3 regions of the Methylobacterium sp. GC_Met_3 genome follow, and region 1 is predicted to be linked to each of the others. Evidence: predicted binding sites of a transcription regulator. Region 1 holds the regulator's gene; each other region holds the start of a gene.
What was found. Region 1 encodes HrcA, which represses chaperone genes, less so after heat shock. Its sites were predicted from a motif close to GTTAGCACTCNCNNNNNGNGAGTGCTAAC; they were not measured.
Positions count from the first base shown of each region.

Region 2: groES (co-chaperone GroES) is a predicted target of HrcA. The motif match lies at 4,112-4,140, and genes of this name have one in related genera.
Region 3: groES (co-chaperone GroES) is a predicted target of HrcA. The motif match lies at 3,716-3,744, and genes of this name have one in related genera.

Region 1 is NZ_JALNUL010000003.1:280,493-288,009, forward strand. It holds gene OXS27_RS06740 (YraN family protein) at 1-193, opposite strand, end outside; gene rsmI (16S rRNA (cytidine(1402)-2'-O)-methyltransferase) at 190-1,146, opposite strand; gene OXS27_RS06750 (penicillin-binding protein activator) at 1,282-2,565, shown strand; gene hemW (radical SAM family heme chaperone HemW) at 2,566-3,741, opposite strand; gene rdgB (RdgB/HAM1 family non-canonical purine NTP pyrophosphatase) at 3,780-4,409, opposite strand; gene rph (ribonuclease PH) at 4,406-5,119, opposite strand; gene hrcA (heat-inducible transcriptional repressor HrcA) at 5,300-6,355, shown strand; gene OXS27_RS06775 (hypothetical protein) at 6,818-6,964, shown strand; gene OXS27_RS06780 (methyl-accepting chemotaxis protein) at 6,989-7,517, opposite strand, start outside.
Region 2 is NZ_JALNUL010000048.1:1,443-8,959, reverse strand. It holds gene OXS27_RS27330 (autotransporter domain-containing protein) at 1-405, opposite strand, end outside; gene OXS27_RS27325 (cobalamin B12-binding domain-containing protein) at 451-1,338, opposite strand; gene OXS27_RS27320 (BLUF domain-containing protein) at 1,527-2,003, opposite strand; gene rsgA (ribosome small subunit-dependent GTPase A) at 2,817-3,851, opposite strand; gene groES (co-chaperone GroES) at 4,246-4,533, shown strand; gene groL (chaperonin GroEL) at 4,633-6,276, shown strand; gene OXS27_RS27300 (PhzF family phenazine biosynthesis isomerase) at 6,605-7,504, opposite strand.
Region 3 is NZ_JALNUL010000012.1:106,452-113,968, reverse strand. It holds gene fabF (beta-ketoacyl-ACP synthase II) at 1-216, opposite strand, end outside; gene OXS27_RS16500 (MarR family transcriptional regulator) at 292-717, opposite strand; gene OXS27_RS16495 (methyl-accepting chemotaxis protein) at 964-2,424, opposite strand; gene OXS27_RS16490 (CorA family divalent cation transporter) at 2,629-3,615, opposite strand; gene groES (co-chaperone GroES) at 3,814-4,104, shown strand; gene groL (chaperonin GroEL) at 4,176-5,819, shown strand; gene OXS27_RS16475 (S1C family serine protease) at 6,323-6,745, shown strand.

The DNA of each region.
Region 1 (7,517 bases):
TCACCTCCACGAACGCGATGGTTTTCCCGCGCTGAACGATGAGGTCGATCTCGCCGCCCGCGAAACTCACGCGTCGGCCGATCGGCCAGTAGCCCTTGAGCATCAAGGCCGCCAGCGCTAGCCATTCGGCGCGATGGCCTCTCAGGTAGGCGGCGCGGCGCCGGACATCCTGTTTGGGCCGTGCCCCGGTCACGCGTCGCTCCGCGCCAGGGCGAGGGCCCGGGTGTAGACGAGGCGCCGCGGCTGCCCGGTCTCTTCGGCCACGAGGCTGGCGGCATCCTTGATCGAATGCCGCTCCAGCGCCGTACGGAGCAGGGCATCGAGGGCTTCGTCACCCTCCGCATTCCGCTCCACGGCCGTGGCGGCGCCGATGATGACGACGATCTCGCCCTTCGGCGGCCCGTCCTCGGCGAAGCGTTCGCTGAGGCCGCCCAACGTGTCGCGGCGGATCGTCTCGTAGAGCTTCGTCAACTCCCGGGTCACCGCGGCCGGGCGGTCAGGCCCGAGAACGGCGGCCGCGTCGGCGAGCATCTCCGGCAGCCGATGGGGCGATTCGAACAGGACCAGCGTGCCCGGCACCTGGATCAGTGCCTCCAGGCGGTTGCGGCGGGCACCGGCCTTCTGGGGCAGGAAGCCTTCGAAGAAGAACCGGTCCGTGGGCAACCCTGCCGCCACCAGAGCAGTCATCACCGCAGAGGGACCGGGAACCGGCGTGATCGGAATGCCGGCCTCGATGACGGCCTGGACCAGCTTGTAGCCCGGGTCAGAGACCAGCGGTGTGCCCGCATCCGAGACGAGGGCCAGCGCCTCCCCGGCCCGCAGCCGGCCGACCATCCGCTCGCGCACCGCGTCGTTGGAATGCTCGTGATAGGCGAGCAGCGGTGTCGTGATGCCGTAATGGGCGAGTAGCGTCCGCGTGACTCGCGTATCCTCGGCCAGCACGGCATCGGCTGCCGCGAGGGTGGCGAGCGCACGAATGGTAATGTCGCGCAGGTTGCCGATCGGCGTCGCCACGATGTGCAGGCCGGGCGACAGCGGTTCGGTCTCGCTCGCCAGCCCGAAGGCCGTGAAGGTGGTGGCCCGTGGCCGATCCTGTCCCGGTTTCCGGGGCGGGGCTGTCGTGGGAGCGTCGAATCTGCGGGTCATCGTTGGCGATCTTGCCACACTGACCGGCTCTCGTCGCGCGTCGGCCGTCTTGGCGGGGGGCAGTCGTGCGCGCTGCGTTTACATTTCTGGATCCCGCGATCACGCTTCCCCGGCCTGCCCGAAGGAGATTGCGCCATGGCGCGCCTGATCGGCGCGCCGGTTCATCGCGTGCGCGTCCTTGCCCTCAGCGCCGTCCTCTGCGCGGCGCTCCTGCCCCTCGGTGGGTGCCTTGGCGGCGATATCGCCCGTCGCAGATCGGCGCCCCAAGCCGCCCTCACGCCACCTGTCGAGATCCCACAGTCGGACGCGTCGCAGGCGGCCCCGGCGCCTGCAGGTCCGGGGCCTGTCACCCCAATGGCGTCAGCAGGGCCGCGAATCGGCGCGGGCTCGATCAAGGTCGGCCTGATCCTGCCCTGTACCGGACAAGGATCGACCGTCGGAAACGCCATGCGCAACGCGGCGCAGCTCGCCTTCGAAGAGGCACAGCAGCCGGACCTGACGCTCCTCGTGGAAGACGACCGCGGCACACCCGAGGGCGCGCGGGAGGCGACCCAGGACGCTCTCCGGCAGGGCGCCGAAATCGTGCTCGGGCCGCTCTTCGCCGGCAGCGTCCAGTCCGCCGCCGCCGTGGCGAAGGCAGCCGGCAAGCCGGTCATCGGCTTCTCCACCGACGTCACCGTGGCGGCGCCGAACGTCTATCTCCTGAGTTTCCTGCCGCAGCCGGAGGTCGACCGGGTGGTCGAGGAATCGGTTGCCGGCGGCAAACGCTCCTTTGCGGCGCTGATCCCCGAGACGGCCTACGGCAATGCCGTCGAAGCGGCCTTCCGCGAGGCCGTGGGGCGCCGCGGCGCGCGGGTCGCGGCCGTGGAGCGCTATCCGGAGGGCAATCCGGGGCCCGCGGTGGCGCGTCTGGCCCGCGTCACCATAGGCCCCGGCGCGACGGCCGACGCGCTGTTCATTCCGGAAACGGCGGAGGCCATGCCGGCCGTCGCGGCGGCGCTGAGCAAGGCCGGCTTCGCGCCGGCGCGTGTCCGGCCGGTCGGAACGGCTTTGTGGAACGAGCCGGCGCTCTTCGCTCTCCCAGCCCTCCAGGGCGGCCACTTCGCCGCACCGGATCGCGGCGGGTTCTCGGCTTTCAGTGGGCGCTATCAGGCGCGGTTTGGCGCCGCGCCGCCGCGCGTGACATCCCTCGCCTACGACGCCGTGACGCTCGCGGCGGCGCTGGCGCGCCAGTACGGCTCGCAGCGCTTCGCCGAGCCGACATTGACCAATGGCGCGGGTTTCGCCGGGGTGGACGGCACGTTCCGTTTCCGTCCGGACGGGCAGAGCGAGCGGGCGCTGGCGGTCTACGAGATCCGCAACAACGCCGCGACGCCGGTGAGCCCGGCCCCCAGGGTCCTGGCAAAGCCTGGCATCTGATCAGCCGGCGAGTTCGGCGACGATCGCGTTGAGGACCGGTGCGCCACGTGCGGTTGCGGCGATGCGACCTCCGGAGCGCCGCTCCAGCAGGCCGTCACCAACCAGCATACCGATCCGGTTGCCGTTCAGGGGGCGGCCCTTGAGGGCGGCGTAGCGCTCCGAATCGATTCCTTCGCGCAGCCGCAGGCCCATCACCAGGAACTCGTCGGCCTGGTCGGCGGGAGTGAGGGTTTCCGTCTCGACGATCCCCTGACCGTCGCGCTCTACCCGAGCGAGCCACGCCTCGGGCGCACGCTCGGTCACGGTGCCGATCCGGCCCGCCTCGGTGACAAGGCGTCCATGCGCCCCGGGGCCGATCCCGGCATACTCGCCGTAACGCCAGTAGAGCAGGTTGTGGCGGGATTCCGCGCCGGGCCGGGCGTGGTTCGAGATCTCGTAGGCGGGAAGACCGGCGCCCGCGCAGAGATCCTGCGTCACGTCGTAGAGGGCGCGCCCCGTATCGTCGTCCGGCACGACCAGCTTGCCCGTGCTGGCGAGGCCGTAGAAGGGCGTGCCGGGCTCGATGGTCAGCTGGTAGAGGGAGAGATGCTCGCCGGCCCGTTTCAGGGCCTCGGCAAGCTCGTCCCGCCACATCGTCGGCGTCTGGCCTGGTCGGGCATAGATCAGATCGAATGAGGTGCGCGCGAAGGTGGCCTGCGCGACGCGGATCGCGTCGAGCGCCTGCGCCACATCGTGCAGCCGGCCGAGGGTACGCAACGATGCGTCGTTCAGCGCTTGTACGCCGAGCGACACGCGGTTGACCCCGGCGGCGCGGTAGCCTTCGAAACGGGCCGCCTCGACGCTCGACGGGTTGGCCTCCAACGTGATCTCGACATCCGGCGCGACGGGCCAGCGCGAAGCGACGGCGTCGAGCAATCCGGCGACCGTGGCGGGCTGCATCAGCGACGGGGTGCCACCGCCCAGAAAGATGCTGGTGACGGTCCGGCCGGGCGTCCGCTCGGCAGCGTGGTCGATTTCGGCCCGGAACGCGTCGAGGAAGCGCGGCTCGTCCACGCCGGCATGGCGCACGTGGCTGTTGAAGTCGCAATAGGGGCACTTCGCGGCGCAGAAGGGCCAGTGCAGGTAGATGCCGAAGCCCGCATCGCGGGTCGGGTGGTCCGGGCCGGTCGCTTGCATGGTGGTGGTGATGTGAGCGGCGCGGCCCGGTTTGGCAATCACGCGCTGGGTGCGAGGCAAGCTCGGCCGAGATCCACGAAGGCCCGGGCGCGGTGCGAGAGCCCCTGCCCTCGCTGCCAATCGACTCCGTGCTTCTCCTCGGCGGTCATCTCGCCGAAGGTCCGGTCGTGGCCGTCCGGCCGGAAGATCGGATCATAGCCGAACCCGGCCGAGCCGCGGGGCTCCACGAGGTCGCCGAATACCCGGCCCTCAAACAGCTCGGTATGGCCGTCCGGCCATGCCAGCACCAGCGCAGAGACGAAATGTGCCCGGCGATCCTGAGCGCCGCGCCTGTCCATCTCCGAGGCGATCCGCGCCATGGCGCCGGCGAAGTCCTTGGTCGGGCCGGCCCAGCGCGCGGAGAAAATGCCCGGCGCCCCGTCGAGGGCATCGACGCACAGGCCCGAATCGTCCGCGAAGGCGGGCAAGCCCGTGGCTTGCGTGGCGGCCAGGGCCTTGATCGCCGCGTTCTCGGCGAACATCGTACCGGTCTCCTCCGGCTCAAGAAGGCCGAGTTCGCCGGCCGACACCGCTTCGATCCCGAAGGGCGCGAGCAATTCGCGCATCTCGGTGAGCTTGCCGGCATTGTGGGTGGCGATGACCACCCTGCCCGTCAGGCGCCGGCTCACGCGATTGCCTCCTTCTGAAGCGCGACCAGCCGCTCGGTGCCTGCGCGCGCGAGGCGCAGCAATTCGAGCAGCTGATCCTGCGAGAACGGCTCCATCTCGGCCGTGCCCTGAACCTCTACGATCCCGCCCCGGCCGGTGAGTACGAAGTTGGCATCGGTCTCGGCGGCTGAATCCTCGGCGTAGTCGAGGTCCAGCACCGGTGTGCCCTTGTAGAGGCCGCAGGAGACGGCAGCGACGTGGTCGCGCAGCGGATCGACCGAGATGATCGAGCGCGTCCGCATCCAGGCGAAGCAATCGTGCAGCGCCACCCAGGCGCCCGTGATGGCGGCGGTGCGGGTGCCGCCATCGGCCTGGATCACGTCGCAATCGACCGTCACCTGCCGTTCGCCGAGCGCCGGCAGGTTGGTCACCGCCCGCAGCGAGCGCCCGATCAGCCGCTGGATCTCCTGCGTCCGCCCCGAGGGCTTGCCGGAACCGACTTCGCGGCGGGTGCGTTCGTGGGTCGCACGCGGCAGCATCGCGTACTCGGCCGTCACCCAGCCCTTGCCCGAACCGCGCAGCCACGGCGGGCCGCGCTCCTCCAGCGAAGCCGTGCAGAGCACCCGGGTGTTGCCGAAGCTGACGAGGCACGAACCCTCGGCATAGCGCGAAACCGCGCGCTCCAGGCTCACGGGCCGCAATTCGTCGGCGGCACGCTTGGAAGGCCGCATTGCGGACCCCTTCTGTGAGGAAAGTCGAGGGCCGGGCTCTTAGGCCGCCATGTCGGCGCGGGCAAGCGGCGCAGCGAAGCCGCAATGTACGGATTGATCCAGACTGGACGGTTGGACATGATCGGCCCACAGGATCAGCGCGTGACAGACCCGAACCCACGATTTCTCGACGGCCCATCGATGCAGGCGCTTGCCGCGCTCAACGAACGCGCCCGGGAGATCTTCCGGCAGATCGTCGAGAGCTACCTCACCACCGGCGAACCGGTCGGATCGCGCAATCTTGCGCGGATACTCCCGATGGCCCTGTCGCCGGCCTCGATCCGCAACGTCATGGCGGATCTGGAGCATTCCGGCCTGATCTTCGCGCCGCATACATCGGCGGGCCGGCTCCCGACCGAGCTCGGCCTGCGCTTTTTCGTCGACGCCATGCTGGAACTCGGCGACGTCAGCCAGGACGAGCAGGCCCGGATCGAGGCACAGATGCGAGCCGCGGCCTCGGGCCACACCTTCGACTCGGCGTTGGCCGAGGCCTCGACCATGCTGTCGGGTGTCTCGCGCGGCGCCGGCGTGGTTCTAACCACCAAGGCGAACGTGAACCTGAAGCATATCGAGTTCGTGCGCCTCGACCCGGCCCGGGCGCTCGTCGTGCTGGTCTCGGACGACGGCTCGGTGGAAAACCGCCTGGTCGATCTGCCGCCAGGCCTGCCCACCGGCGCACTGCAGGAAGCCACGAACTTCCTGAACGCCCGGCTTCGGGGCCGGACCCTGGGCTCCCTGCGGGCCGAGATCGAGGCCAGCCGCAAGGCGATGAAGCGGGAACTCGACGCCCTGACCGAGCGCCTCGTGGATGCTGGGCTCGCGACGCCGGTCGGCCCATCCGAAGCGCGCCAGCTGATCGTGCGCGGTCAGGCCAACCTGCTCGACGATCTGAAGGCCGTCGAGGATCTGGAGCGCATCCGCCTGCTGTTCAACGATCTGGAGAGCCAGAAGGACGTGATCGACCTGCTCGCCCGGGCCGAAGGCGGCGACGGCGTGCGGATCTTCATCGGCTCGGAGAACAAGCTGTTCTCGCTCTCCGGCTCATCGCTGATCGCCGCGCCGTTCCGCGACGGAGCTCAGAAGATCGTCGGCGTGGTCGGGGTGATCGGGCCGACGCGCCTGAATTATGCCCGCATCGTGCCAATGGTCGACTACACCGCCCGGGTGGTCTCGAAGCTGTTGGATGGTGGGCGGTGATACAGTCGTTGCAGCACCAAGCACGGAGCTTCATTTCGGGAGTGAGATGTGCGTCGGCATTCGGCTGTTCACTGGCATTCACCGTTTCCGGTATTGCCGAATTCGGAGCGGAATTGCGAGGTCCAGCGTGACTCTTCACTCGCCATTCGCTTCTCCGGATCATGCCAGAGAAACGACCATCCTCTGAACTCCCGGCCACCGCCGACCACGTACGCCCTCGCAGGTGAGTCGGTTAAACTCACGGGTCTATGATACGGCCGAACGGGCGATCGCCATTACAAGTCCGCGAGCTGTCGCATGAGCGCCTGCGCAAGCTCTTCGTGATGGGACTGCCGATCAATTTGCTCAATCCGAAAAGAGCGGTCGTGTACCTGTCGCGGCTTCCTCGGTTCACCGAACCGGAATGTAGAAGTGTGCCGTTGCAAGCGCTGTTTTTGCGCCACGCTGCTTGTCGTCAACGTGATGACGAATTCTGTCTCCATCGTCTTAGCTGCTACGATCGCCGGCTTTTTCACCCGGCGACCGCTCTGGAGCGCCGTTCAGCGGTGGCTGATGGAGACGGTGCTGGCGGCGCTCGCGGTCCGCATGGCGGCCGAGGCGCATCGCTGATCGCCTCGGCACCGGATTGCATCGTCAGGCGGCTCTGACCGACTCCAGGAAACGCGCGACCTCGACACCCAGATGGTCGGATTGTCGGGACAGCTCCGTCGCGGAATCTAGAACCTTATGCGCGGCCTGGCCGGTCTGCGCCGCGGCTTCGGCCACGCCGGCAATGTTCGTCGTGACCTCGGCGGTCCCGGTCGAGGCCTGACTGACGTTGCGCGCGATCTCCTGCGTAGCAGATTCCTGCTGGCTCACTGAGGCGGCGACCGCACTCGCCACGTCGTTAATGTCGCGCACGCGTGCCACGATCCCATTGAGCGCCCGGGCGGCCGCGCCGGTCGAGCCCTGGACGCGCGCGATATGGTCCGTGATCTCCTTAGTCGCCCGGGCGGTCTGGGCGGCCAGCTCCTTCACCTCGGCGGCCACGACGGCGAAACCACGCCCCGCCTCGCCCGCACGCGCTGCCTCGATCGTGGCATTCAACGCGAGGAGATTCGTCTGTGCCGCGATCGAGGAGATCAGCCCGGCGGCGGCGCCGATCTTCGATACGGCCTCGGAG
Region 2 (7,517 bases), on a different contig from region 1:
CGGGGCGATCTCCCGGGCGGCGAAACTCGGCGCGGCCTGGAAGGCGCGCTTGGAGATGATCTGGGCGCCCCCGTCCAGCTGGAACAGCGCAAGCGCCGCACGGGCCGCCGCGACCTTGGCTTCGGCATCGACCGTCAATCGTTCGGTGACGGGCCGGTAGGCGGTGCGATCGAGATGCAGGGCCGGCGCGGCCCCGCCGTGGATGCGCCGCAGGCGCCCGGCCTCTTCGAGGTTGCGGATGTCGCGCCGGTTCGTCTCGTGGGAGACGCCGAACCTGTTCGCGAATGCGCCGACGGAAACGATCTCACCGCTGTCGATCATCATCAGGATCTCGCGCTGACGCCCGGCGCCGAGGAATGGCGGGTGGCGCGCAGCTGACGAAGAAGCCTCTGGCTGACGGGGCATCCCCGTCATCGACCCCCGCAATTGGCCGCGGATGAAATCAAGACCTCAGATCTTGTCGTGCTCGAGTGAAAGATCGAGCAGCCGTTGGGCCAGGAGCACCGCCGTCGCCGCGTCCACCGCGGATGCGTCCGCTCCGACTTGATGGACCAAGTCCGGGTTCTGCAGGAACATCGGTCCTCCGACCATCACACCGATGGACCGGTTGCACGACGCCTCGCGCACGGAACGGATCGCCGTCGCGATCTGATCGACGCGGGTCTCGCTGCTGAGTGTCAATCCGACGACGCCGAACCATTCCGACGCCACCAAATCGGTGATCTCCTCTGGACTGGATGAGAGGCCGAGGGACACAGCCCAGCCTGCCCGGGTCAAAAACTGCTCGACGATCTGCACGCCCAACGTGTGCTGCTCACCAGGTGCACCCATCAGGAGCAGACGGCGCTTCCCATCGAGCACAGCCATCCCGTCGTCGGCCCGGAAGCGCGCCACGAGATGCTGAAGGCGGGCGACCGCGGTGGTGACTTCGACGAAGTCGCACAGGTCCTCGTCCCACATGCGGCCCAACAGGGCGGCAGAGGGCGCCAGCAGATCGAGGAATAGGCGATCGACAGGGTGGCCGGCCGCGACCAGAGCCGAGAAAGCCTCGATCACGGCCCCGTGGTCCGGCAAGAGCGTGAGGTCGGTGAAGGTCGCGACCTGCCCCGCGCTGGGCTTGAACGCCTGTTTGGCGACCTCGGTCCCCGCTTTGCGGTGAAGGAGAACCAGTTGAGGAATGATTTCTGTCTGGACGACCTGCTCCAGGGCAAGGCAGCGCTCGCGCGCCGCCTCGGCGGCCCGCTTGCGTGCGTATTGCCAACGCGCTTCTGCCGCAGCCTCGCCATCGTGACCGAGGCCGTCGCTCCACAGAGGTTCGGACGGACCGAAATTCTGCATCGTCCCCCCAGGGCGCTCTCGCGTCGGCGGCCTTGCTGGTCGCTCGATCACTGCTCGGCATGAGAAACTCAAATTACGACGATGTAAAGGACGCGGCGGATATCCAATTATTGCACCGTAATCGGCCGGTGATGTCCGAGCCTGCGCCGCCGACGACACGTCCAACCGATCGTCTTGTCGGGGCTTGATTATTTTCGTCCGAGCGCGTGGAGCGGCCCTGAATCGAGTTGCATCAGGATCCGCTTGAGCGCCGCGGCATTGTTCCGGTCTTCGGCGCTCTCCAGCGCGTCCTGGAGTACCACCCGGAGATCGTCGGCCTCGACCTGCTCCATATCCCACGTCGGATAGAGGCGCTCCCGCTCTTCCTCACTCTGATCCAGCGCGACGAGATCGTAATGCCGCGGGTCGCGATGCAGGCTCGCGATCAGCTTCTTCATTTGAGCCGCCGGCCCCTCGATCCACTGGAAGAAGATTCCGCTGCCGAAAACAAGGACCCCGGTGATGCCACGCGCGACGTTGTGGCGCTGGGCCACCTCGACGATGCGGCCGACTTCGGCGTCATCGATACCCTCGGCGGCACGGCTGCAATAAACAAAATGATAGAGGGCGGGCATGTCGGCTCCGCCCGGCTCGGCCCCGCGTGGGATGCCGTATTCATCGAACATGGGGGCGTCCTCCGTTGAGGCCAGACAGGCCGTTCCACGCGGTGCGTCGGCCGCAGGATAGCGCAGCGGACCCGATTTGGAATTGCACGTCATCGCGCGCGCCGGCATGCGAAGATTTTCGTTCAGCCCGTTGTGGCGCTCACTCTCAACTCAAGCCAGTCGGCTCGTCGCGATCGCACCTGTGCCGGAAGTGGCGGTAAACGGGATAGGCGCCCTGCCGCGCCTGCGCATTTTTCCGAGGTGCATCGTCGGATAGATTGTGCAAAATCGATTTAGCCGGCGTCCCCGGTATGCCCATGCTGGTGTGATTCAACACCCTTGTTCCGCTGGCGTGGGCGTCTGCAACTTACGGCGGTGGCCATCTGTATGGTCCCGTCCGCACCGGACCACTCATCGCGTGTCAGGCTCACCCACCAGTATCGATGAGCCTGATCCAGGGCCGCGGATGTACCGTGTATTCAGCCTCAGCGTCGATGGCCGAGTGGGAGAAAGCCGTACGATCCAGGCTCAAAGCGATGATGACGCGAAAGCGATCGCTGCGGCGCTGCCCAACGGCCATGGTATCGATCTTTGGGAACGCGCCCGGTACTTGGCCAGCTACCCCCCTCGAAGCGCGGCGTATCCCGAGCAGTAGCCGTCACGATCCAAGGCGTGTCGCTGTTATGAAAATCCGCCGCGGGTGATGAGCGCGCGCCGAGCGATGTTCGCCCGACCCCTTTTCCGCTCGGAACCGATTCCGCACTGGCCCTGTCGCGAAAATCGACGTCCACACGGCGTCAACGCGACCAGAGCTTCCAAGTAGAATCGTGGAGCCTACCTGGCGGGACGCTGGCGACCGCGTGGCCCAACGGATGTCGGTGTATTGTCCCGGTTCTCGTCGAAAAGCTTGCGCCACCGGTTCAATCGATCAGGTTCGATCTTGCCTTCGGCAATAGCGGCCGTCACGGCGCAGCCCGGTTCATGGGCGTGGGTACAATCACGGTATCGGCACGCGGGCGCGAGCTCGACGATCTCAGCGAATAGGGTTTCGATTCCTTCTGCGGCGCCGCTGAGATGCAACGTTCGCATCCCCGGCGTGTCGATGACCCAGCCGCCACCGGCCATGGCATGCAATGAACGCGACGTGGTCGTGTGGCGTCCCTTCGCATCGTGCTCGCGAATGCCTCCGGTCTGCTGAGCAGGCGCCTGACTTGGGCCCACCAGCGTGTTCACAAGCGTGGATTTGCCGACACCGGAGGAGCCGACCAGCGCCACGGTTCGCCCCATTCCGCACCACGGAGCGAGCAGGTTAGCAGCCGCGGGGAGACGCGGATTGACGGTCACGACGTCGAGCCCGCGTTGCAACTGGGACGCCTGACGCTGGTAGACGCCCAAATCGTCGGCTGTGTCCGCCTTGGTGAGCAGGAGCACCGGGGTTGTGCCGCCTTGATTGGCGAGAGCCAGATAGCGCTCCAGGCGCGCTGGATTGAAGTCGGCGTTGCAGGAGGTGACGATGAACAGCGTGTCGATATTGGCCGCTGCGGCCTGCAGAATCCTGCTGCCTTCCGTGCGTCGCTCCATCACCGTCCTGCGGCCGAGACGGCGATGCAATGTCTGGGTCTGCGGGTCGACGAGGATCCAATCGCCGACCGTGAAATCGCCGGCGTTGGCACGAACGGTCAGCGTCAACTCGACCGAGCCGGCCTGCGATAGGGCAGTCAGGCGGGACCGGTGAATCGCAGCAACCCGCATCGGGGCAAAACCGGCCTCGTGGGGTTCACGCTGGTCCTCGAAGAACTCGGACCACCCCAGGCTTGCAAGCGATACGGGTTGGAAGGCGGCGGGATGCTCAATCACCGATCGGCCCATGCCATGACATCAAGCGCTTGGCCAGCCCTCTGCGTCGCGCTCCCATCGGATCCGGATGGAACGCCAGGACCGTTCCGCGGCAAGGCCTCGCTTGATCATGCCCAGCGAAGCGATTGGTCGTACCGGTGCGCAGGTTGATCCGAGCCGCACCCAGACGAGCCGACGAAAGCGAGCGGCCTGAAACCGCCTTGACAGACTGGGGTGCCGGCAGGGCGCGGCCACCCCCCTCTAAAATGCGTGTCGCGATCCTCGGACATGAAATTAGCACTTCTACGATGCGAGTGCTAATGGTGCACCGATCGAGCGGCGACACACTCGTCATCGCCGCTACTCTTCCCGCGACAGAGCCCACCATGTCGGTTGGGCCTCGCTTGGGAACGATCAGGATCTCACGATGAAATTCCGTCCGCTGCACGACCGCGTGGTGCTCCGCCGCATCGAAGGCGAGGAGAAGACCAAGGGTGGCATCATCATCCCCGATACGGTCAAGGAGAAGCCGCAGGAAGGTGAGGTTGTTGCCGTCGGCCCAGGTGCACGTGACGAGGCTGGCAAGATCAACGCGCTCGACGTCAAGGCCGGCGACCGCGTCCTGTTCGGCAAGTGGTCCGGCACCGAGGTCAAGATCGACGGGCAGGACCTTCTGATCATGAAGGAATCCGACATCCTGGGCGTCGTCGCCTGAGTTCGGATCAGGCCCAACGGCCTTGATGCGTGATCTGCCCCTTGAGGCGCCCGCCGTGGCGTGCCTCGGGGCCAAACGACAGATGATGAAGGCTCCACCATGTCCGCCAAAGACGTTCGCTTTTCAGCCGATGCCCGCGAGAAGATGCTGCGCGGTGTCGAGCTGCTCGCCAGCGCGGTGAAGGTGACGCTCGGCCCGAAGGGCCGCAACGTCGTGATCGAGAAGAGCTTCGGCGCCCCGCGCATCACCAAGGACGGCGTCACCGTCGCCAAGGAGATCGAACTCGTCGACAAGTTCGAGAATATGGGCGCCCAGATGGTGCGCGAAGTGGCCTCGCGGTCGAGCGACACCGCCGGTGACGGCACCACGACGGCAACCGTGCTGGCCGCATCCATCGTTCGGGAAGGCGTCAAGTACGTCGCCGCCGGCATGAACCCGATGGACCTGAAGCGCGGCATCGATCTGGCGGTGTCCGCCGTCGTGAAGGATATCGGCGAGCGCTCCCGCAAGGTCGCCTCCTCCGATGAGATCGCCCAGGTCGGCACGATCTCCGCCAACGGCGACAAGGAGATCGGCGAGATGATCGCCCACGCGATGCAGAAGGTCGGCAACGAGGGCGTGATCACGGTCGAGGAGGCCAAGACGGCCGAGACCGAGCTCGACGTCGTCGAGGGCATGCAGTTCGACCGCGGCTACCTCTCCCCGTACTTCATCACGAATGCGGAGAAGATGGTCGCCGAGCTGGAAGACCCCTACATCCTCATCCACGAGAAGAAGCTCTCGTCGCTCCAGGCAATGCTGCCGGTGCTCGAGGCCGTGGTCCAGACCGGCAAGCCGCTCCTGATCATCGCCGAGGACATCGAGGGCGAGGCTCTCGCCACCCTCGTGGTCAACAAGCTGCGCGGCGGCCTGAAGGTTGCGGCCGTCAAGGCGCCGGGCTTCGGTGATCGTCGCAAGGCGATGCTCGAGGACATCGCGATCCTGACCAAGGGCCAGATGATCGCCGAGGATCTCGGGATCAAGCTCGAGAACGTGACGCTCGATATGCTCGGCCGCGCCAAGCGCGTGCGGATCGAGAAGGAGAACACCACGATCATCGACGGCGCCGGCGAGAAGTCCGACATCGAGGGCCGGATCGCGCAGATCAAGGCGCAGGTCGAGGAGACCACCTCGGACTACGACCGTGAGAAGCTGCAGGAGCGCCTGGCCAAGCTCGCGGGCGGCGTCGCGGTGATCCGCGTCGGCGGTTCGACCGAGGTCGAGGTCAAGGAGAAGAAGGATCGCGTCGACGACGCGCTGCACGCCACCCGCGCGGCGGTCGAGGAAGGCATCGTCCCGGGCGGCGGCACGGCGCTCCTGCGGGCCAAGGCGGCCGTCCAGGGCCTGTCGAGCGACAACCCGGACGTCCAGGCCGGCATCAAGATCGTGCTGAAGGCCCTTGAGGCCCCGATCCGTCAGATCGCCTCGAACTCGGGCGTCGAGGGTTCGATCGTCGTCGGCAAGATCCTGGCCAATTCCTCTTCGACCTACGGCTTCAACGCCCAGACCGAAGAGTATGTCGACATGCTCCAGGCCGGCATCGTCGACCCGGCCAAGGTTGTCCGCGCCGCGCTTCAGGGGGCAGCTTCGGTTGCCGGTCTTCTCGTGACCACCGAGGCGATGATCTCCGAGGCTCCGCGCAAGGATGCTCCGGCCATGCCTGCCGGCGGCGGCATGGGTGGTATGGGCGGCATGGACTTCTAATTAACCATGGCTCTCGCGGCGCTGTCATACGAGCCGAAGCCGGCTTGTGGGACAGCGCCGCGGAGCAACGCTCTGCGCGGTCGTTTCCCGTGCAGGCGATAAGTTGTTCACGCAGCACCCGCTTGTGCCTTGGACTGCCCGTCGGCGCAGGCATCGATCCAGCGGCTACAATACGGGTCGGCGCTTCCTCAATGTCGTCCCCGACGACGCCAAGATAGTGCGGTTCACCGCGCAGCACCGGCGTTTGGCCTGCAATCATGAGGCGCGGGTCGGGACAGCTCGGGCACCGTCAGGCCGGCAGCGCGCAGACTGGCGAGTACGGCGCCGCTCATGGGCGTCCATCCTCCGTGACCGCTGGAGGCAGGCCCGGAGCTGGAGCGACCGCTCCGCCCAGCAAGCAGCCGATCGCCCGGTCGCCCGCGAAGCCGAGGCGCACCGTGATCTCGGAGAGACGACCCATCGCTCGTCCCTGGTAGACGCGGATTGGACGGTCGTCGGCGGCAAGGGTGCGATCGCGAAGCAGGCCGAAGGCGAGCGCGGCGGCGGCGATGCCGGTGGCAGCATCCTCCGGATAGCCTGACGCGCGCGGGAACTGCCGCGCCTCGAAAACGCGCGCCCCGCCGTCCACGACAGCGTAGGGGTACAGACCGGTCGAGCCGATCCGGCGGCAGACGGCCTCGACCGCCACGGGGTCCGCAACGAGCGCGTGCAGCCTCTCAGGGTCGCGCATCGGCACGAGGGTCTTCACACGTGAAGTGACGGCGTTGTGCAGGGGCAGGCCCGTAAGGTCCTCGCGGCCCACGCCGAGCGCCGAAAGCACGTCGCTGGCCTGCTCAGAGGACAGCGGCCTCGCCCGGCCCGCCGGTTGCGTGATCGCGACCGAGACCGTGCCGTTCTCTGCGGTGGACACGAAACCGGTGACCGAACCGCTGGCGGTCGCGATGCGGACGGGCGATGCCGGCAGCGTTCCGTGTTTGGCCAGCACCCAGAGCGCGCCGATCGTAGCGTGCGCGCACATCTCCATCTCGTGGTTGGGTACGAAGAAGCGGAAGCGGAAGTCGTGCGCATCGTCCTCTGCGGGCAGGATGAAGCCGCTCTCGTGCCCGTGCCGGCGGGCGATATCCTGCATCGCCGCAGGGGCGAGCCCCACCGCGTCCGCGACGACGGGGCATGGATTGCCGCCTGCGTTCCCGCAGGTAAAGACGTTGACGACTTCGACGTCTGCCATGACCAACAATCCA
Region 3 (7,517 bases), on a different contig from region 1:
GCGGGCCTCCATCACCTGTCCGGCATCGAAGCCGCTCGGATCGTCCGCGCGATCAGGGACGAGCCCAGCGATCTGGCATTTCCAATCGCCGACCTCGAATCGCGTGTTGCGCCGGATCCCGCTCTGCCCGGCTTTCAGCCGCTCCCAGGTCGCCGCCACGCCGGAGCCCAACGGCGAGACGGCCCCGAGGCCGGTGATGACGATCGGATCTTGCACGACGGAACCCCGCGAAGCGCGCTGACTCGGCTGTGCATATACACAGCTTCGTGGTGGGGCAACGCCGGCCGCGCCTCATTCCCCGCGTGCGAAGTGCTTGACGATGCGCAGATAGGTATCGGATTCCGTCTCGTCGAACCCGTCCAGTATGTCCGCCTGCGCGCGTTGCCAAACGTCCAAGAGTTGATCCAGCAGAACGCTCCCGTCCTGGGTCAATCGACACAGACGTGCACTGGTATCGGTGTCCGCAACACGCTCGACGAGGCGTTTCTGTTCCAGCAAATCCAGATTGCGCGTCAGGCTGGTTCGATCGAGCAGGATGCGGCGTGCCAGCACGGCCACCGGCGTCTCGGGATTGAACCGGATCGCCGCCAGAAGCGAGAATTGCTGGACGGTGACGCCGAACGGCTTGAAGGCGGCATCGCCCCGCCGCAACAAAGTGCGGGCCGCCGCGACCGTGTTGAGCACGAGGCAGTTCGAGAGCGCATCCGGCAACGACATGGTGCAATCCGATAGCCCGCATCCGAACCGCGAGGACGGATCCAGGCGCAGCGGCGGATGTCGGTCGTGCCGTTCGATCGGCTTTACCCCTCCGTTATCACGCGCGCAGCGAAGTGGCTCAAGACACCGCGAGGCGGGCGGAGCGCTGTATCGGAATGCTGCGCTCCACCCGCAATAACGGCGAGGTTGAAATCCTGAACCCGCGAGGGTGTGCGTTCGCAGCGGTTGGGCTGCGATCCGACCGGATCAGCCCGCCTTCGTGAAGCGGTTCACGCTCTCGGCGAGGCTGGAGGAATAATCGGCCAGGCTGCCGGCAATGCCGCGGACCGCCTCGGCGAACTGCCCGGTCGCGTTGGCCGCCTGCGAGACGCCGCCGATATTGCCCGACATCTCGTGGGTCGAGACAGCCTGCTCCTCCACGGCGCTCGCCATCGCCAGCGTGAGGTTGGAGAGTTCCGCCACCGCCGCGGTGATCATCTCGATGGCGCTCACCGCCTCGCCGGTCGCGCTCTGGATCGCCGAGACCTGCTGGGTGATCTCCCCGGTCGCCTTCGCGGTCTGCTCGGCCAGCGCCTTGACCTCGCTGGCCACCACCGCGAAGCCGCGTCCGGCCGTGCCGGCACGGGCTGCCTCGATCGTGGCGTTGAGCGCCAGCAGGTTGGTCTGGTCGGCGATCGACTTGATCATGCCGACCACGGCGTCGACCTTGCGGGCGTTCTCGGCCAGTTGCCGCATCGTCGCGTCGGTGGTCTCGGCCTGCGTGGCGATCTGCTGCGCCCGCTCGGACACGCGCCCGACCTGGCCGGAGATTTCCTGGATGGCGTTGTTCATCTGCTCCGAGTTCGCCGCCACCGAGGTCGCCTTCTGGCGGGCGGAATCCGCCGACTGCGTGAGGCCCTCGGCCGATTGCTGCATCTCCTGGATCGCCGACCCGACCGCCTCGACCACCCGCGTGACCTCGGACGCCATCTGAACCTGTGCCGTGACGATGGACCAAGTCGCCATTGGCCCGATGTAGTTGCCCCGCTCGTCGTTGACGGCCGTGACCTGCAGATCGAGCGTCTCGGGTCCGACCTTTATCTTGGTCCGATGCGGCAGGTGGCTGGCATCCGACAGCATCGTGCGCTGATGCTTGGGATTCATGTGGAACACGTCGAACGAGTGCTCCATCATGTCATCGACCTTGACCGGAAGATATTGCTCCAGCGGCTTGAGCGTTTTCCGGGACGTCTGATTGAGGTAGTCGAACTGGAAATTGTTGCGCGGATCGACGGTCATCACCGCGACCGGCATGTTGTCGATCATCGACATCAGCCGATTGATCTGGTTCTTCTTCGCCGAGATGTCGGAGGCGAACTTTACGACCTTCACGGGCTTTCCGGCGGCGTCCAGGATCGGGTTGTAGGTGGCCTCGAGCCAGATCCGTTCCCCGCCTTTGGCCAGGCGGAGGAACTCGCCGGTCACGTACTGGCCGCCCTTCAGCTTGGTCCAGAACTGAGCGTAATCGTCTGACTTGGCCTCGACGTCATCGACGAAAATGCGGTGATGTTTGTTGACGAGCTCAGCCAGGGTGTACTTCATCGCCTGCAGGAAGTTTTCGTTGGCGTGGAGGATGTGTCCATCCAGCGAAAACTCGATGATGGCCAACGAGCGATCGAGGGCTTCGATCTTGGCCTGCGCTTCGCTGTAGGTGGATCTCTTGAACATGTCTGAGCCCGCTCGTCTGCGTCGGGAAGAAAGACAGAGGTTGATTAAACGAATGCTAAATTTCACGCCAGCGTCTGCATTCGACGGCGGCAGGCACACCAAATCTATTATATTGTGCTTCTATTGATCGGTTCAGATGATAATTATTGATGATTGATATTCATCGATTTTTGCTTGTCGAAAATGGTAGATCTCGGTGTTGTATCAAAACCATCCTCGCATCCGAAAATACACGATCGGGGCGAGCGCACTCAGGAGGATCAGCGCGAGGGCGTAGGGATAGCCGTAGGCCCAATCGAGTTCGGGCATGGTCTTGAAGTTCATGCCGTAGATGGACGCGATCAGGGTCGGGGGCACGCCCACCACCGACACGACGGTCAGCACGCGGAAGACGTTGTTTTGCTCGATGTTGATCAGGCCCAAAGCCGCGTCGAGCAGGAACTGAACGTTTTCGGCCAGCCGCGTCTCGAATTCGTCGAGAGAATCGATATCCCGGCCGATTGTGTCGAACCGACCGTTCTCCGGGAGGCCGAGGGCGTCGCAGGCCGCCGCCACGAACGGGACGATCCGCTCTAGGCCGAGCAGACTTGCCCGGATCTTGCCGAGCACTTTGCCCCGGTTGCTGATTCCGCGCAGGATCCGACGCAACGCCAGATCCCGGCGCCGGGGCGGCGGGCTCTCCAGCCGGCGACGGTCCGCGCCCCGCACGTCGAAATCGAAGATCCGGGTGGACAGGCTGTCGAGTTCCGAGGCCATGTCCTCCAGCGAGTCGGCCAAGCTGTCCACCAGCTCTTCCAGGACCACGAGGAAGACCTCGCTCGGCGTCGCGCTGCCGTCCCCGTCGACGATTCGCTTGGCCGCGGATTCGAAGGCGCGCAGCTCGTGGAAGCGGACGGTGACGAGGTGATCCTTCGTCAGCAGGAAGCCCAGGGGTTTCAGCTGCGATGCGCTGCGCTCGAAGGTGATCATCGGCGTCGACAGCGACAGGCCGCCTTTCACCCGGCGCAGGCGGCTCGACGTCTCGACCTCGGACAGGGCCTCCCGGGACGGGATGCGCAGCCCTGTCGCGGCCTCGACCGCTTCCGCCTCCTCGGAGGTCGGATCGTTCAGGTCGATCCACACGGCGTTGCGCGCGATCCGTTGGGCGGTCTCGGGCGCCACCGGACCTTCGGGGCCGTGCAGGCTCAGCATCGCGGCGCATTTTCCATGGGCGGGGGGGCAGGCATCGCGCCACGCGAAAGGGTGCGACAGACTTGACACGGAACAGCCCCGCGCCTATCTCGCGGCCGTCTTTGGCACTCGCCGAGACAGAGTGCTAACAGTCGAGTTCGCGGCGGTCCCGGTGGCCGCATCAACGCCAACTCAGGACCTGAAGCAAGAGGGCAGCTCATGAAGTTCCGTCCGCTGCACGACCGCGTGGTCGTCCGTCGCATCGAGAGCGAGGAGAAGACCAAGGGCGGCATCATCATCCCGGACACCGCCAAGGAGAAGCCGCAAGAGGGCGAGATCGTCGCCGTCGGCCCCGGCGCCCGCGACGAGCAGGGCCGCGTCAACGCGCTCGACGTCAAGGCCGGCGACCGCGTCCTGTTCGGCAAGTGGTCCGGCACCGAGGTCAAGATCGACGGTCAGGACCTCCTGATCATGAAGGAATCCGACATCATGGGCGTCGTCGCCCTCTGATCGGAACGCCTGTCCCGCCCTTTGAGGCCGTCTGAGGCCTTGGGGTTCAACCATTAGCGAAGAGGCACACAATGGCAGCGAAAGACGTACGTTTCTCCGCCGACGCCCGCGATAAGATGCTGCGCGGCGTCGATATCCTGGCGGATGCGGTGAAGGTGACGCTCGGCCCGAAGGGCCGCAACGTCGTGATCGAGAAGAGCTTCGGCGCCCCGCGCATCACCAAGGACGGTGTGACGGTCGCCAAGGAGATCGAGCTCTCCGACCGCTTCGAGAACATGGGCGCCCAGATGGTGCGCGAAGTGGCCTCGAAGACCAACGACATCGCGGGTGACGGCACCACCACCGCGACCGTGCTGGCCCAGGCCATCGTCCGCGAGGGCGCCAAGTACGTCGCCGCCGGGATCAACCCGATGGACCTGAAGCGCGGCATCGACCTCGCCACGGCCGCCGCCGTGAAGGACATTATCGCCCGCGCCAAGAAGGTCTCGACCTCCGACGAGGTCGCCCAGGTCGGCACCATCTCGTCGAACGGCGACACCGAGATCGGCCAGATGATCGCCCACGCGATGCAGAAGGTCGGCAACGAGGGCGTGATCACGGTCGAGGAGGCCAAGACGGCCGAGACTGAGCTCGACGTCGTCGAGGGCATGCAGTTCGATCGCGGTTACCTCTCCCCGTACTTCATCACGAATGCGGAGAAGATGGTCGCCGAGCTGGAAGACCCCTACATCCTCATCCACGAGAAGAAGCTCTCGTCGCTCCAGGCGATGCTGCCGGTGCTCGAGGCCGTGGTCCAGACCGGCAAGCCGCTCCTGATCATCGCCGAGGACATCGAGGGCGAGGCTCTTGCCACCCTCGTGGTCAACAAGCTGCGCGGCGGCCTGAAGGTCGCGGCCGTCAAGGCGCCGGGCTTCGGTGATCGTCGCAAGGCGATGCTGGAAGACATCGCGATCCTGACCAAGGGCCAGATGATCGCCGAGGATCTCGGGATCAAGCTTGAGAACGTGACGCTCCCCATGCTCGGCCGCGCCAAGCGCGTGCGGATCGAGAAGGAGAACACCACGATCATCGACGGCGTCGGCGAGAAGTCCGACATCGAGGGTCGTATCTCGCAGATCAAGGCGCAGATCGAGGAGACCACCTCGGACTACGACCGTGAGAAGCTGCAGGAGCGTCTGGCCAAGCTCGCGGGCGGCGTCGCGGTGATCCGCGTCGGCGGCGCGACCGAAGTCGAGGTCAAGGAGAAGAAGGATCGCGTCGACGACGCCCTCAACGCCACCCGCGCGGCGGTCGAGGAAGGCATCGTCCCCGGTGGCGGCACCGCGCTGCTGCGCGCCAAGAAGGCGGTCGCCGAGCTGAAGTCCGACATTCCGGACGTCCAGGCCGGCATCAAGATCGTGCTGAAGGCCCTTGAGGCCCCGATCCGCCAGATCGCTCAGAACGCGGGCGTCGAGGGCTCGATCGTGGTCGGCAAGATCACCGACAACACCTCCTCGGAGACCTACGGCTTCAACGCCCAGACCGAAGAGTATGTCGACATGATCCAGGCCGGCATCGTCGACCCGGCCAAGGTCGTGCGCACCGCCCTGCAGGACGCCGCTTCGGTGGCCGGCCTGCTGGTGACCACCGAGGCGATGGTCGCCGACGCGCCGAAGAAGGACAGCGGCGCCCCCGCGATGCCGGGCGGCGGCGGCATGGGCGGCATGGACTTCTAAGTCCAAGCCACCCGTCGAGACGCAGGAAGGGGGTCGCCGAGAGGCGGCCCCTTTTCTATTGGCCGGTGCGCGACCTCGGAACCGGTCGGTCGGCCAGGATGCCCGCGCCGGACTCGCGCTCGATCTTCGCGCGGACTGTATCGATCAGCTCAAGGCGAAGACGCTGCAATCCGCTGCTCGGGATATCCAAGTTCGTGCTGTGATAGATCAGATTGCAGATCCTGTCGTACTCCGGGTCGCTGGTCCCTGTATCAACAAATTCCAGTATCTACTGATCGAGTTCGGCATGGTCTGAATATTTATGGTCCTCCTGGAGAACGAATCGGCCGCAGCCGATCCAGTCGTCTCGCAACGTGGCATTAGGTCTGCGGCGAAGTCCATGGCCGATCGATCGTGATGGTGTGTTGGCGGGCTGCTCCTGATCGTAGGCCGTCGAAGCGGGCTCTTCCAGGGGACTAGGACACCTGAGTGTCGTCGCGTCGGCGGTGCTGCCGCGCATTGCAATGCAGCGCCCCGCTCCGTCACCGCGGGAGGGGGCGGCGGGCGGGGCGGCCGATCCGAGGTCCCTCGATTTTGGATCATGGACCCTCGGCAAGCCGCTCGGCGACGTGGCGCCGACGGCCGGCTCCGGCGACGACACGCGCAAGATCCAGATCTCGGCGCCGGTCCATCAGGACAACAGTGGCGGCCCGGCGCTGAATCGGTTCGGCAACGAGATCGGGGTGATCCAGTCCAAGCAGGTGGCGTTTGCCTCCTGCGGCATCCCGCAGAACGTCAATTTCGCCATCAAATCCATGATCGCGCTGAATTTCCTGGAGGCGAACGGCGTCGAGCCGCCGATCACCGTGCGCACGACCGATCCGATGGACGGTGCAGCGATCGCCGTGAAGGCGCGCGACTTTACGGTTCAGGTCGTCTGCCACTGAGGCGTTGGAGGTTGCACACGTCCCACCTCGGATCACGGGTCATGTATCGTCGGTCGATAGGGTGGCGACGTCCTCCCTGTCCTCCAGAGGCAATCGGATGACAGATCACCGTTGATAAGAACGGCGCCGAGGCCGCCAATTGTCCGTCGCCCTTGACAATGTTCCTATTTTATGCTCATTAGCCGCCACCTGTCCGCGGCGGCCTGGGAGCGATCCCGGGGCGTCCTTCGGGGGCCCGCCCGGTGGCTGACCGTGCGGGTCCGGGGACGGGGCGGTGCCCGCGTCGGTGGCTCTCAGCCGCCATCGCCCCGGGCGGCGGACCGGTACGGGGCGTGCCTCGGATGCGGGCGTGAGACCGGGCGGCAGTTTGCCCGGCGGGGGGAGGAAATGCCCCCCGCGCCGACCCGCGTCTGGGCTGACCCTGAGCGACCTGCGGACCCGCCCACGACGAGGCGGGGGACGGCTGGAAGGCCACGGCGCCGATGCGGGTTCCGGGGGTGCGTGCACCCCGCCCGAGACCGCTAACGGGGAGTCGCAGGATCGGGACGTCGGAGACACCGCGACGAGAAAGACGGCACCGGCCGGGGACCATGCCCGATCGATGCCGCGGGCGCCGCGGGGATCGGATCCCGCGCGTTACTTGGCCGACACCTGGGTCCCCGCGGCGTCCCGCGTCCCGCGTGTTGCTTCTTGGGCCATGCCCCCGGCGCCAGTGGCGGGTGGGGACGATGACGTGTGCCCTGCCGGGCTCGCATGCGCCGCGTTCGGAGTG